2 regions of the Leucobacter triazinivorans genome follow, and region 1 is predicted to be linked to the other one. Evidence: predicted binding sites of a transcription regulator. Region 1 holds the regulator's gene; the other holds the start of a gene.
The links. Region 1 encodes LexA, which represses DNA repair genes until DNA is damaged. Its sites were predicted from a motif close to TCGAACANNTGTTCGA; they were not measured.
Positions count from the first base shown of each region.

Region 1 (7,389 bases):
GCAGTCGGCAGGGCTGCGGATCCCGATCCTGCCCGGGCTCATGCCGGTGTCGACGAGCGGGCAGCTGCGCAAGGTGGCCTCGCTCGCCGGCCGCCCGGCCCCCGCGGGGCTCGAGCGCGAGATCGAGGAGCTCGGCGGGTACGCGCCCGAGCTCGGTGTCGAGCACACGGTCGAGCTGGCGCGCGAGCTGCTCGCCGGCGGTGCACCGTCGATCCATCTCTACACCTTCAACCGGCACGAGCAGGTGCTCGCCGTGCTGCGCGAGCTGCACCTGCTGACCCCCGACCCGGTGCGGTGACGCGGCCGCGCGACCGCGCTGCCTGCCCGCCGCCGACCTGCCCGCCGCCGACCTGCCCGCCGCCGACCTGCCCGCCGCCGACCTGCCGCACCTCCCCTTCGTTCGACCGCAAGCCCTGTACGCGCGCCAGTTGTTGCGCCCAAAACTCAGGGGAAGCGACATCTAGTGGCGCGCGTAGGTGGAGCGTGCGGGCGTGCGGGCGTGCGGGCGTGCGGGCGTGCGGGCGTGCGGGCGTGCGGGCGCGCGGGCGTGCGGGCGGGCGAGCGGGCGGGCGGGTGGGCGGGGAACTTCGCGCGCGTAGGTGGAGCGTGCGGGGCTCACACCGCCTGCGGGAACGACTCGGCGGCCCGGTCGGCCAGGTGCTGCAGTGCCTCCGGGATGGCGCGGCCCGTGCGCGCCATGGTCTGCGCCCAGAGCCGGCCGGCGCGGTACGACGAGCGCACGAGCGGCCCGGCCAGCACCCCCGCGAACCCCATCGCATCGGCCTCGGCCTTCAGCTCGACGAACTCCTCGGGGCGCACCCAGCGATCGATGGGGTGATGAAGCTTCGAGGGGCGCAGGTACTGCGTCAGAGTCAGGATGTCGCAGCCCGCGTGCCGCAGCTCGCGCATCGTGCTCGTGATCTCCTCGCGCGTCTCGCCCATGCCGAGGATCAGGTTCGACTTGGTGATCATGCCGGCTTCGCGAGCCTGCGCCAGCACGCCGAGCGAGCGCTCGAAGCGGAATCCGGGGCGGATCCGCTTGAAGATGCGGGGGACCGTCTCGAGGTTGTGGGCGAACACCTCGGGCGCGGCCTCGAAGACCTGGGCGAGATCCTCGGGGCGGCCGCCGAGATCGTCGGCGAGCACCTCGACGCCCGATCCCGGGTTGAGCTCATGGATCTGTCGGATCGTCTCGGCGTAGAGCCACGCGCCGGTGTCCGGGAGATCGTCCCGGGTGACCCCGGTGATCGTCGCGTAGCGCAGCCCCATGGTGCGCACCGACTCGGCGACGCGGCGCGGCTCATCCGTATCGAGGGGCAGTGGCTTCCCCGAGGTGATCATGCAGAAGTCGCAGCGCCTCGTGCATATCGAGCCGCCGATGAGGAAGGTGGCCTCGCGATCCTCCCAGCACTCGAAGATGTTGGGGCAGCCGGCCTCCTGGCAGACGGTGTGCAGGCCCTCCTGCTGCACCAGCGCGTGGACGTCCTGATATTCGGGGCCCAAGCGGGCGCGGGTCTTGATCCACTCCGGCTTCTTCTCGATCGGGGTCTCGGCGTTGCGGGCCTCGATCCGCAGCAGCTTCCGCCCTTCGGGCTCGGGGCGGGTGCCGGTCGAGGGCAGGATCCGCGCGCTCACTCGGCCGCCTCGTCGAGCGCGGTGGAGAGCAGTGCCGAGAGCGACGGGGCGATGTCGGCCGGGGTGATCGGGCGGCCCGCCAGCTCGCCGAGAGTGGTCACGCCTGCGTCGGTGATGCCGCAGGGCACGAAGCTCTCGAACGGGGCGAGGTCGTTGCTGCAGTTGACGGCGAGACCATGCGTCACGATACCGCTGCTCGTGTGGATCCCGATCTGCGCGAATTTCGCAGGGGAGGGCCCGCCCGCCTCGGCCCAGACCCCGGCGCGGCCGGGGATGCGGAAGCCGGCGACGCCGAACTCCGCCGCGGTCCCGATGATCACCCGCTCGAGCAGCCGCACGAAGTCGACGACCCTGAGGCGCTCTCGCAGGCGGATCACCGGGTAGACCACGAGCTGGCCCGGCCCGTGCCAGGTGACCTTGCCGCCGCGGTCGACCGGCACGACCGGCGTGCCGTCGCGCGGGTACTCCTCCGCGAGCGCGCGCTTGCCGGCTGTGTAGACCGGCGCATGCTCGAGCAACAGCACGGTACCGCGATCGACGCCGTCACGGATGCGCTGCACTGCCTCGCGCTGCAGTTCCAGCCCCCGTGGATACGGGACGAGATCGGGTGCCAGCCCAGCGGTGACGAACGGCACGGTGCGGGCACGGGAAGGGGTGGTGGTGGCGTCGGCGGCGGCGGCGTCGACGGCATGGATGGCTTCTGCGGCTTCTTGAGCCTGTGCGGCGCGGACCGCCTGTGCGGCGGCGACCGCGAGGACATCGGTGAGCGTGGGCGACATGCTTTCCAGGCTATTTATACCGAGTTCAACAAATCAAGTCGGAAATGCAGAAGGGCCGCGGATCCGAGTGGATCCGCGGCCCTCGAATCGGTCCGTGCGCGAGCTCAGACGGAGCGGAACACCGCGACGACGCGTCCCAGCACCTCGGCGTGGTCGCCGAGGATCGGCTCGAAGGCGCTGTTGCGGGGGAGCAGCCAGGTGTGCCCGTCTCGGCGGCGGAACACCTTGACCGTGGCCTCTCCGTCGAGCATCGCGGCGACGATGTCGCCGTTCTCGGCCTCGCGCTGCTGGCGCACCACGACGAAGTCGCCGTCGCAGATGGCGGCGTCGACCATCGAGTCCCCGACCACGCGCAGCATGAAGAGCTGCCCATCGCCGACGAGCTGGCGGGGAAGCGGAACGAGCTCTTCGACTTGCTGCTCGGCGGTGATCGGCACGCCTGCGGCGATCTGGCCGACGAGCGGCACGTACGCGGCCTCCTCGGGCTGCTGCGTCGGGGACTCGGCGACGGCGCTGCTCGTTTCGGCGAGCTCGACCAGGATCTCGAGCGCGCGGGGCCGATTGGGGTCGCGGCGGATGTAGCCGCCGAGCTCCAGTCGGCTGAGTTGATGGGTGACGCTCGACAGTGAGGAGAGGCCGACGGCGTCGCCGATCTCGCGCATGCTCGGGGGGTACCCGCGGCTTTCGACGGAGCGCGCGATGTACTCCAGGATCGCCTGCTGCTTCTCGCTCAGGGGCTTCGTGGAGTGGGGCGCGGCAGCGTTGCTCATCGCTGTCCTTTCTCGGCCGGGCGGCGCTTCTGGTGACGCGATCCGTGAATGTCAGTGGTTCCTGGTTCGGTGATCCCGTTGCTCGAAACCCTAGTCGTTGATTTCGGAGGCGGGCAAACATGTGTTCGAGTGTCGCGGAAAAGATCGAAACGTATGTTCGATGAATCGCTTGCGGTTTCGGATGCTCGAAGATATATTCGAAACAGATGTTCGCACGGTGCGGCCGGCGAGGGTCGATCAGAGAGGACACCATCATGAATGCGCAGACGATTCCGGCCCAGGGCGCGCTCGAGATCGCGTCGATTGCAAGTTCCGAGGCCGACGGCGGCACAGTCAAGCTCCGGCTCACCCGTCGCGGGCGCGTGGTGTTCGGTGGCCTGGCCACGGTGCTCGTGGCGGGTGTGCTCGCATTCCTCGCTGCGCTCGGCGCCCCGCAGGCGAGCGCATCGGATTCCGAGAGTGCGCAGCTCTTCCCCTATGCGGTCGTGCAGCCGGGGTCCTCGCTCTGGTCGATCGCCACGGATCTCGACCCCTCCGCCGATCCCCGCGATCTGGTCGCAGAGATCGTGCAGCTCAATCAGCTCGATGGATCGGGCGTTGACGCGGGACAGGCGCTCGCGGTGCCGATGCGCTACGCCGAGAGCCCGACGGTGGTGTCCGCTGACGAGTTGGGCCTGTGACCGGCCGGGGCCGCGAGCGCCGACCGGGTGACACGCTCGGGCCGCGAGTGTCCCAGGCCTTCACTCGCCGGCAGCTCGGCGGCTCTGCACCGCGCGTTCGGGGATGACCAAGAGCCCGCGGGTGCCGTAGGACCCGCTCATGAGGGCTGAGATCCACTCGCGCGACAGGGGCCCGGGGGCGGAGCTCGAGAATTCGAAACCGATCGGTGACGACGGCGAGACCCACAGCGTCACCGGTCCAGCTGCACGTGGAGCATTGGTGCTGGTGTCCCGCGGGTGCCAGGTCAGGAAGAACGACTCCCGTCTGCGCAGCTTCGCCGTGATCACATAGCGCAGGTGTTCCAAGGTTCGGTCATCGAATTCGTAGCGGTGCGATCTTCCATACAGGAGCAGTCCCAAGGTGAGCCTTCGTGTCGATACCCGGACGCTCGCCCGAGCGGGCGTGAGCGCACAGGGACGGCCCTGCTGGCTTGACCGTAGCAGCGAGGAGGCTCACCCCTCGGGGTGTACTTTCCCGGCTCTCGCCCCCGTATACTTCCTGCTCATCCGTGCAGGACGGCGCGATTCGCGTCGTGTGCCAGAGGTCGTCGGACTCGCGGCTGCGCTTCGATCCCTAGCGCGGTGCGGGCGCGAGCGAAACCCCCTGCTCGCGCTGTGCGACGCTGCCTAGCCTGGGCGCATGGACACCTCGACGAATACCGACGCGCACTCCGATTCCGATGACTCGGTCGCCCCCGAGTTGACGGCGCTCATGATCAACTGCACCCTCAAGCCGGCGCCCCGGCCCTCGAGCGGCGACCTCCTCGGCGGGCAAGTGCTTGCGGCGCTCGCCGGGCACGACGTGTCCTCGCGCAGTCTGCGCGCCGTGGACCATCGCATCCTCCCCGGCGTCGAGGCAGACATGGGTGAGGGGGACGCCTGGCCGGCGATCAGGCGCGCCGTGCTCGACGCGGACATCATCGTGCTCGTCACTCCGACTTGGCTCGGCCAGCACTCGAGCGTGGCGCAGCGGGTGCTCGAGCGGCTCGACGCGGAGCTGGGAGCGACGGACGACGCCGGCCGCCCGACCCTGTTCGACAAGATCGCTATCCCGGTCGTCGTGGGCAACGAGGACGGGGCGCACCACATCACCGCGATCCTCGCGCAAGCGCTCGGCGACGTCGGGTTCACCGTTCCCGCCCAGGCCTCTGTGTACTGGAACGGAGAGGCGATGCAGAAGACGGACTATCGCGATCTCGACTCGATCCCGGAACCCGTTGCGGCCGCCACCGCGACGGCCGCTGCGAACGCCGCGCACCTCGCTCGCCTGCTGCGCGCCGAACCGTACCCGGTCTAGCGGTCGCCGCTAGTCGCCCGCACCGGGGAGCATGCCGTGCTCGATGCCCCAGCGCACGGCCTGCGAGCGCCGTTCGACGCCCATCTTGCGGTAGGCGGATCGGATGTACGACTTGAGCGAGTTGAGAGTGATGAAGCTCTGCGCGGCGATCTCGGGATTGGTGAGGCCCTGCGTGATCAGCGCGATCACCTCCGCCTCCCGTGCGCTGAGGCCCTCGCGCTGGCCGGGCCACGCGCCCTTCGACACCGCGGTCTCCTCTGCGGGTGCGTCCCGCGCGGGGGAGGTGACGATCTCGCCCGCGCAGATCCGCTCGAGATCCCGAACGAGCTCGGCGGCGCTCAGCGACTTGTCGAGGTAGCCCCTGCACCCGCTGCGCAGGGCCTGCGCGACGAGCGTCTCGTGCATGTTCCAGGTGTACACGGCGACCCTGCCCGAACGGGAGTCGGCGACGACGTCGCCGACCTGCTCCCGGCCGGCGCCCGGGCGCCCGAAGGTGTCGAAGAGCGTGAGGTCGACCTGCTGGTCGGCGGTTTCGCGCACGTCGGCCTCGACGACCTCGACCCGCGAGCGGAACGGCGCCAGCAGCGTGCGCAGGCCCATCACCACGAGTTCGTAGTCGTTGAGCAGGCGGAGGCGCAGCGGCGGCGAGGTCATACGCCCAGTATCCCAATAGACTGATCCGGTGACCAGTTTGAGCGATCTGCCCCTCCGCGCCAACCTCGTCGGCAAGCAGCCCTACGGCGCACCGCAGGATCCCGTGCCGGTGAGCCTGAACGTCAACGAGAACACCCATCCCATCCCGGAAGCGGTCGTCGCCGACATTGCGGAATCGCTCGCCCGGGCCGTGCGTGGGGTCAACCGATACCTGGATCGCGAGTTCACGGAGCTGCGCTCCGCGCTTGCGGAGTACCTGGGTCACGGTCTCTCGGTCGATCAGCTCTGGGCCGCGAACGGCTCGAACGAGGTGCTGCAGCAGATCCTGCAGGCCTTCGGCGGGCCGGGCCGGTCGCTGCTGAGCTTCACCCCGACCTATTCCATGTACCCGCTGCTCGCATCCGGCACCGACACGGAGTGGATTCCCGTGCCCCGTCCCGAGGACTACGCGCTCACGCCGCAGCTCGTCGTCGAGGCGCTGCGCGAGCACCGGCCCGACATCGCGATCCTCTGCGGGCCGAACAATCCGACGGGCACGCCGCTCGATCGTGAGGTGATCGAAGCGGCCTACGGGGCGTTCGACGGGATCCTCATCGTCGACGAGGCCTATCAGGAGTTCGACGCCGAGCGCGAGAGCGCCGTGGCGCTGCTGCCGGGCCGTCATCGCTTGCTCGTCTCACGCACCATGAGCAAAGCATTCGCCTTCGCGGGGGTGCGCCTCGGCTATCTCGCGGCGGATCCCGCGGTCGTCGACGCGCTCCGCCTCGTGCGCCTGCCCTACCACCTCTCGGCGCTCACGCAGGCGGCGGCGACCGCCGCGATGCGGCACTCCGGTGAGATGCTGGCCACCGTCGCCGACATCCGCGATCAGCGCGATCGACTCGCGCAGGCGCTCTCGGACCTCGGCTACGACGTGCACCCTTCCGGGGCGAACTTCCTGCTGGTCGGCGGGTTCTCGGATCCCGACGGTGTCTTCGAATCGCTGCGGGCGCGCGGCATCCTCATCCGGAACCTCGGGATCCCCGGGCACCTCCGCATCACCGCGGGCACCGAGGAGGAGACCACCGCGGTGATCGCTGCGATCGCCGAGCTCACCCCCGCCGTCTGAGCGCGGTTCGGCACCCCGAAGAGCGATAGAATCGAGCGTATGACCGCCCTCGCACGCACCGCATCGCTCGAACGCTCCACGAGCGAGTCGCAGATCACCCTGAGCCTCGACCTCGACGGCACGGGTGAATCCGACATCGATACCGGGGTGCCGTTCTTCGACCACATGCTCACGGCACTCGCCCGGCACTCGCTCTCCGACCTCACGGTTCGGGCGACGGGCGATGTGCACATCGACGTGCACCACACCGTTGAGGACACGGGAATCCTGCTCGGCCAGGCGATTCTCGAGGCGCTCGGCGACAAGCGAGGCATCTCGCGATACGGCGACGCCCTCGTGCCGCTCGACGAGGCCCTCGCACAGGCCGTCGTCGATATCTCCGGCCGTCCGTACCTCGTGCACTCCGGCGAGCCCGCGGGCTTCGAGT
Region 1 covers NZ_CP035806.1:571,906-579,294, reverse strand. Annotated here, with positions in the region: gene EVS81_RS02650 (methylenetetrahydrofolate reductase) at 1-298, shown strand, start outside; gene lipA (lipoyl synthase) at 616-1,635, opposite strand; gene lipB (lipoyl(octanoyl) transferase LipB) at 1,632-2,414, opposite strand; gene lexA (transcriptional repressor LexA) at 2,519-3,184, opposite strand; gene EVS81_RS02630 (LysM peptidoglycan-binding domain-containing protein) at 3,439-3,864, shown strand; gene EVS81_RS02625 (DUF7882 family protein) at 3,925-4,263, opposite strand; gene EVS81_RS02620 (flavodoxin family protein) at 4,616-5,200, shown strand; gene EVS81_RS02615 (response regulator transcription factor) at 5,210-5,854, opposite strand; gene EVS81_RS02610 (histidinol-phosphate transaminase) at 5,883-6,962, shown strand; gene hisB (imidazoleglycerol-phosphate dehydratase HisB) at 7,002-7,389, shown strand, end outside.

Region 2 (7,389 bases), 1.4 Mb from region 1:
ACGATGGCTTGGCGTCCCTGTTCAGTACGACCGTTCGAGAGAGGTCCCCTCACCATGGCACCCGTCCGACTCCCCGCCGATGCCGAGCTGCCCCTGCTGCGCGCCCGCGTCTCCGACCTCGCCGATCGCGCACTCGTCGTCGGCGACCCCGGCCGCGCCGCCCGCGTCGCAGAACTGCTCGACGACGTCCGGCAGCTCGCGGCGAACCGCGAGTACCACGTCTACGCGGGCAGCTACCAGGGCGTGCCGATCACCGTCGCCTCGCACGGCGTTGGAGCAGCGGGAGCAGCGGTCTGCTTCGAGGAGCTCGCACGCGGCGGGGTGACTCGCATCATCCGCTCGGGCACCGCGGGCGGCATGCAGCCCGACGTCGTGGACGGCGCGATCGTCGTCGCCACCGGCGCCGTGCGCGAGGACGGCGTGAGTCACCAGCTCGTGCCGACGCCGTTCCCCGCGATCGCGACGCCGTCGCTGACGCTCGCGCTGCAGGCAGCGGCCGAGCAGAGCGGCCTCGACGTGCACAGCGGAATCGTCGTGACCGGAGACATGTTCTATCCGAGCGATGTGATCACCGGGGTCGATCTGCCCATGTGGCAGCGGGCCGGCGTCGTCGCGGTCGAGATGGAGGCCGCCGCGCTCTTCGTGATCGCGGCGCTGCACGGCATCGAGACCGGTGCGGTGTTCGCGATCGACGGCAACCCGCTCGCCGCGAAGGACGAGTCGATGGACGGATACGACCCCTATCGCGAGGTCGTGACGCGCGCCGTCGACGGCGCGCTCACCGCCGCGCTCGACGCGCTGATCGCCTAGGCCGGCATTCCGCGGCCGGATCCCGGAACTGCGGATCCCGGGCCAGCGGCGACACCGGGAGACGTCAGAGGTCGAGCACGTCGAGCAGGATCGCGACCTCGCGGCCCAGCTCGACGCCCTCGGCCTCGCGCACACTGCGCTTGAGGGGGAGGACGTAGACGACGGGGTCGCTCTGCGGAAAGATCGACGTGCGCCAGACCGTCGCACCGATCCGCACCTCGACGCGCACGCCCCCGAAGCCGCGACGCGGCCGGGGGATCTCGGCGATGTCGGCCGAGAGCGGTTCGGGGAGGTCGACGAACACCCACTCCTCGGTGCGCGCCTCCCAGCGGTACGGCACCCCGGTGAACTCGACGAACACGGCGCTTGTGCGGGCTACGCGATGCGCGAGCGGTCGAAGGCGTCGAGGCTGATGCCCTGATCCAGCACCTGCCGGGCCCACTCCTTCGCGGAGTGCAGACTGTGATCGCGGTAGTTGCCGCAGCTGACCGCCTCGGTGCCGGGCACGTCCTCCCAGGCGACCCGCTCCACGAGATCCTCGAGCGAGCTCTTGATCGCGGCCGCGACGGCCTCGGCCGAGGGCTCGCCCCACGCGATCAGGTGGAAGCCCGTGCGGCAGCCGAAGGGCGAGATGTCGATGAGGCCCTCGAAGCGGGTGCGCAGCAGCGCGGCGAGCGTGTGCTCGATGGTGTGCAGACCGGCGGTGGGGATCTCTCCCTCGTTCGGTTGCACGAGCCGGATGTCGAAGTTGGAGATGGCGTCGCCCTTCGGGCCGCGCTCCACGCCGATCAGGCGCACGTAGGGGGCGAGCACCCTCGTGTGGTCCAGGGCAAAGCTCTCCACTTCGGCAAGTTCGACGTCGCTCATGCGGTCAGTGTAGCGAGCGGGCGCCGCGAGTGCCGCGAGTGCGACGCCCGATGACGGGCCGCGAGTGCGCGGTGCGACGCCCGCTGAGACGCCGGCCCAGGGGCGCGCGCCCCTAGGCCGCCTTCGCGAGGTCGCGGCGCGAGAGCGCGATCCGGGCGCGGGATCCGGGGGAAGCCGGATCCTCGTCCACGCGCACGTCCCACCCGGCGCGACCGAGCCGCTCCAGGTCGCCGCGGGCCTCGTCGAGGCTCTCGGTCTCGACGAGGTACAGCGTGCGCCCCGAGGTGCGGTACACCGAGCGGTGCTGGGCCCAGTCGGGTACGAGCATCTCGTGCCCGTCGCCGAGGGAATGGTACGGGGTGCGCAGCGGGCGCACCCGGCGCTGCTCGTGCAGCGCGGTGATGGTGTCGTTCATGATGAGTCCTTTCCAGCGCGCACCGTCGTGGTGCGCGAATTGCGGTGCGCACGGCCCATGCCAAGGAACACCTGTGGAAGAGGCGATTGCCGTGCTGCTGAGCTTGGCGGGTCTCGCGGAGTTGAGATTCGACGCCCGGGATCTGATCGAAGCCGTATGGCGGAAGCGCGTACTGTTCGCAAGCTCAGCTTTACAGCATAGAACAGATCTTCGAAAAGCGCTAGTGTTGAGCCGGATCACGTATGAGCTGATCCCGATCCGGATCGAGGGGCGCGCGAGCGCCGCAGGGAGAAACCGATGTCAGAACCCCGAACGCTGCTCGTCTTCGCGCACCGCGACGAGGCGTCGGCCTTCGCCGACGTGCCGCACCTCGTGACGGGCGTGGGCAAGGTCAACGCGGCGGGGTCGCTCGCGGTCGCGCTCGCCGCGGGAGGCGTCGAGCGGGTAGTGGTGCTCGGTACCGCCGGCGTGGTGAGCGACGGGCCGGACCGCCCGCACCTCGACGAGGTCTACCAGATCACCGGAGTCGTGCAGCACGACTTCTCGCTGCCGTCGCCGGAGCTGCGCCCGGCGGGAGAGGCGATCCTGCCCCCGGAATCGACCGCGGTGCTGGCCACCGGAGACGTGTTCGTGCAGAACGACGCGCAGCGCGCGCGCATCGCGGGACTCGGCGCCTCGCTCGTCGACATGGAGGCCTACGCCTATGCGAGCGTCTGCGCGCGCTTCGAGGTGCCGCTGCAGCTGTTCAAGATCCCTTCGGATTTCGCCGACAGCTCGACCACCGACGAGGAGTGGGACACGATCGTGTTTCGCAAGAGCGAGCAGCTGCGCGAGTTCTGGGCGAGCCGCCTGGCTGGGGCGGCGCCTGCCGGGTCGGGTGCGCGCGCATGAGTTCGAGCTTCTTCGCCCTCTTCGACGACATCGCCGTGCTCGCGAAAGCCGCCGCGGCGTCGATCGACGACATCGCCGCCGGTGCCGCGAAGGCCTCCGCGAAGGCTGCGGGCGTGGTGATCGACGACGCCGCGGTCACGCCGCAGTACGTGCGGGGCATCAACCCCAAGCGCGAGCTGCCCGTCATCTGGCGCATCGCTCGCGGCTCGCTCGTCAACAAGGCGATCATCATCACCGCGATCATGCTGCTCAGCGTGTGGGCGCCGTGGGTGTTCCCGTGGATGCTGCTGATCGGCGGCACCTATCTGGCCTTCGAGGGCACGGAGAAGGTGTGGCACTGGATCGAGACCGCGCGCGGCAGGGAGCGCGAGCACACGGTCGAGGAGGTGATCCAGCGCCCCGCGATCGATGAGAAGCAGATCGTCGGCAGCGCGGTGCGCACCGATCTGGTGCTCTCCGCCGAGATCATGCTCATCTCGCTCGCGAACATCGATGCCGACGGCTGGCTGATGCGGCTCATGATCCTCATCGCCGTGGGGCTCTCGATGACCGGTGCCGTCTACGGCGCGGTGGCGCTGCTCGTGAAGATGGACGATGCCGGTCTGTGGCTGATGCGGCGGCGCGGGCCGCGAGGGCTGCGCGGGTTCGGCCTCGGGCTGGTGCGGGCGATGCCCGCCGTGTTCCGGATCGTGAGCGTCGTGGGCGTGGTCGCGATGCTGTGGGTGGGCGGCCATCTGCTGATCGCAAACCTGCACGAGGTGGGATGGCACCTGCCGCACGACCTCGTGCACGGCGCGACGCACGCGGTGCACGCGACGGGGTTCGCGGCCTGGCTGATCGACAGCGCGCTCTCGGCCGTGTTCGGCCTGGCGTGGGGCGCCGTGGTCGTCGCCGCCGTGTCGGCCGGTCGGCGGGTGCGGCGCCGGCTCAGCCGAGCCTAGCCCGCCCGTTGCGGTCGCCGTTGCCGACTTCGTCCCCGATGCCGTCGCCGATGCGGATCGCGCACCGCGGGCAGGCGATGTCCGTGGTCGGCAGTACCGTTGAGCCGTGACCGAGGATCCCGCCGCGCTGCGCAGCCGGCCCGCCGATGCGGCGACCGCGCCGCCGCGCTGGTGCGTGCTCGGGCGCACCTCCGACGGCGGCATCGCGGCGGTGGACTCGGGGGTGGGAGGGGAGCGCTCGGCGCCGATCCGCCTGAGAGACGAGGATCTGCCGGCGTTCGTCGCGCAGCGGGAGTCCAGTGCCCCTCCCCGCTGGGTGTGGAGCGATACGCCGACCTGGTATCCGCGCCTGCTCGAGGCTGGGGTGCGTGTCGGTCGGGCGCACGACCTCCGACTCTGCCACGCGATCCTGAAGCACTCGGCGCGAGTCCGCGAGCGCGCCGGGCTGCTCGATGCGGGCCGGTGGGACGCGGGATCCGGAGCTGCCGATCCCGAGCCCGCCGAGTCGGCGCTCTTCGTGATCGAGGATCCCGGGACGTCGGTGCGCACGGTGCCGCACGACGCCGAGGCCGCACTCGCCGAGTTCGAGCGGCAACGCGTCGCAGCGGCCTCGAGCGACGACCCGGGCCGGCTCGCGCTGCTGCTGGCGGCGGAGTCGGCGGGCGCCCTCGTGGCGGTCGAGATGAGATCGGCCGGGGTGCCGTGGGACGCCGCGGAGCACGATCGGCTGCTGCAGGAGGCGCTCGGGCCGCGGCCCACGCACAGCGCGAAGCCGGTGCGCATGCTCGAACTGGCGGGGCAGGTGCGGGCGGCGCTGGGGGATCCCGGCGCGAGCCTTGACTCGCCCCCGAAGCTGCTGCGATCGCTGCGCCGCGCCGGCATCGATGTCGAGACGACCTCGCGCTGGGAGCTGGCGGAGCACGAGCACCCGGCGATCGCGCCGCTGCTGCGCTACAAGAAGCTGTCCCGGCTGCTCACCGCGAACGGCTGGGCGTGGATCGACGAGTGGGTGCGAGACGGGCGCTACCGCCCGGTGTACGTGCCGGGAGGGGTCGTCACCGGGCGGTGGGCGTCGAGCGGTGGCGGGGCGCTGCAGCTGCCGCGGGCGCTGCGACCGGCGCTGCGCGCCGATCCCGGCTGGCGGCTGGTCTCGGCCGATGTCGCGCAGCTCGAGCCCCGGGTGCTCGCGGCGATGGCGGGCGACGCGGCCATGGCCGCCGCGGGGCGCGGCACCGACCTCTACTCGGGCATCGTCGAGAGCGGCATCGTTGCGAACCGCCAGGACGCGAAGATCGCGGTGCTCGGCGCCATGTACGGCGGGACGGCGGGGGACAGCGGCCGGCTCGTGCCGAGGCTTCGGCGAGGCTTCCCCCGCGCGATGCGCCTGGTCGACGAGGCGGCCGCGGTGGGGGAGCAGGGGGGCATCGTCTCCACGTGGCTGGGCCGCTCGTCTCCCGATCCCGGGCCGGAGTGGCGAGAGCTGCAGTCGCGCGCCAGTCTGCCCGGGGCGACGACGCGGGACGAGCAGGGCGCTCGCCGCGCGGCGCGGGAGTACGGCCGATTCACGCGCAACTTCGTGGTGCAGGGCACCGCGGCGGAGTGGGCACTGGCCTGGCTCGCCGAGCTCCGGCAGCGACTCGCGGGATTCGCGCCGGCGGCCCTCGCCGCACCGGCCCGGGCCTCTGGCCCGGTGTTCGAGCGCCGCGCGCACCTCGTGTTCTTCCTGCACGACGAGGTCATCGTCCACGCCCCCGAGGATCAGGCGGATGCCGCGGCGGCGGCGATCCGAGAGGCGGCGGAGGCGGCCGGTCGACTGCTCTTCGGGGATGCTCCCGTGGACTTTCCACTCGACCTGCGCATCGGGGAGCGCGCGGAGAAGGACTGAACGCGCGACGTCAGTGCACCGAGAACCCGCCGTCCACCGGGATCGCCTGCCCGGTGATGTAGCCGGATGCGGGGCTCGCGAGGAAGACCGCCGGGCCGACGAAGTCCTCGGCGACGCCGTTGCGGCCGATGAGCGTGCGCGCCGCCAGAGCCCGCACCGTCTCGGGATCGGAGGAGAGGCGCTCGTTCAGCGCGGTGCGCACGAAACCCGGAACCAGCACGTTCGCAGTGACGCCGCGTGACGACCAGGCCTCGGCCTGCGACCGCGCGAGCGCTTCGAGGCCGGCCTTCGAGACCCCGTAGGCGCCGCTCGACGCGAACGGGCGATGAGCCTGCTGCGAGCTGATGTGGATGATCCGTCCGTAGCCGCGGGCAGCCATGCCCGGGATGAGGCGCTGCCCGAGGACGAACGGCGCGTCGAGATTGACCGCCATGGTCGCGTCCCAGGTGGCCTCGTCGAGTTCAGGCATCGGGGGTCGGAGATTGATCCCGGCGGAGTTCACCAGAATGTCGGCGTCGCCTGCCGCCTGCACGGCGTCCGCGAGCGCGTGGGCGCCGGCGCGGGTCGACAGATCGGCCCGGATCCCGGTGAGCTCGACTCCGGATTCCGCGCCCTGGGCGATGACCTCGTCGACCGCCGATTCCGTGCGCGCCGCGATCACGACCTCGGCTCCGGCCCGGGCGGCCCGAGCGCGATCGCGCGGCCGATCCCGGAGCTGCCCCCGGTGACCAGCGCCCGCCTGCCGCCGAGCCCGAAGGTCTCGGCGAAGAAGTCCGCTCGATCCTCACCCATGTCGTCAGTCCTTTCGCTCCGCAACAGATGCTACGGCAGCGCGCGTCTTGCCACCCTTCCGGCGATAGCCCGAGATACGCGCGTCATGAGTTGTCACCAAAACCGAGGTGAGGCAGCAACTCCTGGCGCGCGTCGCGGGGGTGGTGGCGGACGAGGCTGGGGTGCGGGGCGGGCGCCCGGGTGGCCCCGGGCGCATCTGCCGGGAACCGGCACCCCGGAACCCATGGCCCGGCAGGGGCCGGCGGAAATGCGAAGACCCCCTGCTCTCGCAGGGGGTCTTTCTGGCGGTGACGGTGGGATTTGAACCCACGGTGCGGGGTTACCGCACACGACTTTTCGAGAGTCGCACCTTCGGCCGCTCGGACACGTCACCGCCGAAAAGAATACGCGATTCCGGCCCCGAGCGCGAATCGAGCGGCCCCGGCAGCGCGTCCGGCGTGTCGGGCGCCGCTCGGGCCCCGCTCAGACCTCGCTCAGGCGTCCGTGCCCCAGCCGAAGCGAGGAGCGACCTCGCTCGCGAACAGCTCGAGCGAGCGCAGCACGTGCGCGTGGGGCGCGTCGACCGAGTGCACCTGGATCGCCACCTCGTCGGCGTGCGCGAGAGCGGCGTCGGCCGCGAGCGACTCTGCCACCTCGTCGGCGGTGCCGAGGTGGGTGTCGCTGCGGCGGATGACCTCCTCCAGGGGTGCGTCCTCCGCCACCCCGAAGAGCGCCGCCTGTCGGCGCAGCCCCGCATCGGCGAAGCGCAGCGCCTCGGCCCGGTCGTCGGCCACGAACACGGTGCGCGA
Region 2 covers NZ_CP035806.1:2,644,555-2,651,943, forward strand. Annotated here, with positions in the region: gene EVS81_RS11905 (nucleoside phosphorylase) at 55-810, shown strand; gene EVS81_RS11910 (DUF1905 domain-containing protein) at 875-1,171, opposite strand; gene EVS81_RS11915 (S-ribosylhomocysteine lyase) at 1,186-1,677, opposite strand; gene EVS81_RS11920 (hypothetical protein) at 1,790-2,092, opposite strand; gene EVS81_RS11925 (phosphorylase family protein) at 2,390-2,983, shown strand; gene EVS81_RS11930 (DUF808 domain-containing protein) at 2,980-3,924, shown strand; gene EVS81_RS11935 (bifunctional 3'-5' exonuclease/DNA polymerase) at 4,031-5,809, shown strand; gene EVS81_RS11940 (SDR family NAD(P)-dependent oxidoreductase) at 5,820-6,470, opposite strand; gene EVS81_RS16190 (hypothetical protein) at 6,467-6,601, opposite strand; tRNA gene EVS81_RS11945 (tRNA-Ser) at 6,884-6,974, opposite strand; gene EVS81_RS11950 (putative FMN-dependent luciferase-like monooxygenase) at 7,075-7,389, opposite strand, start outside.
Region 2: EVS81_RS11925 (phosphorylase family protein) is a predicted target of LexA. The motif match lies at 2,291-2,306, and genes of this name have one in related genera.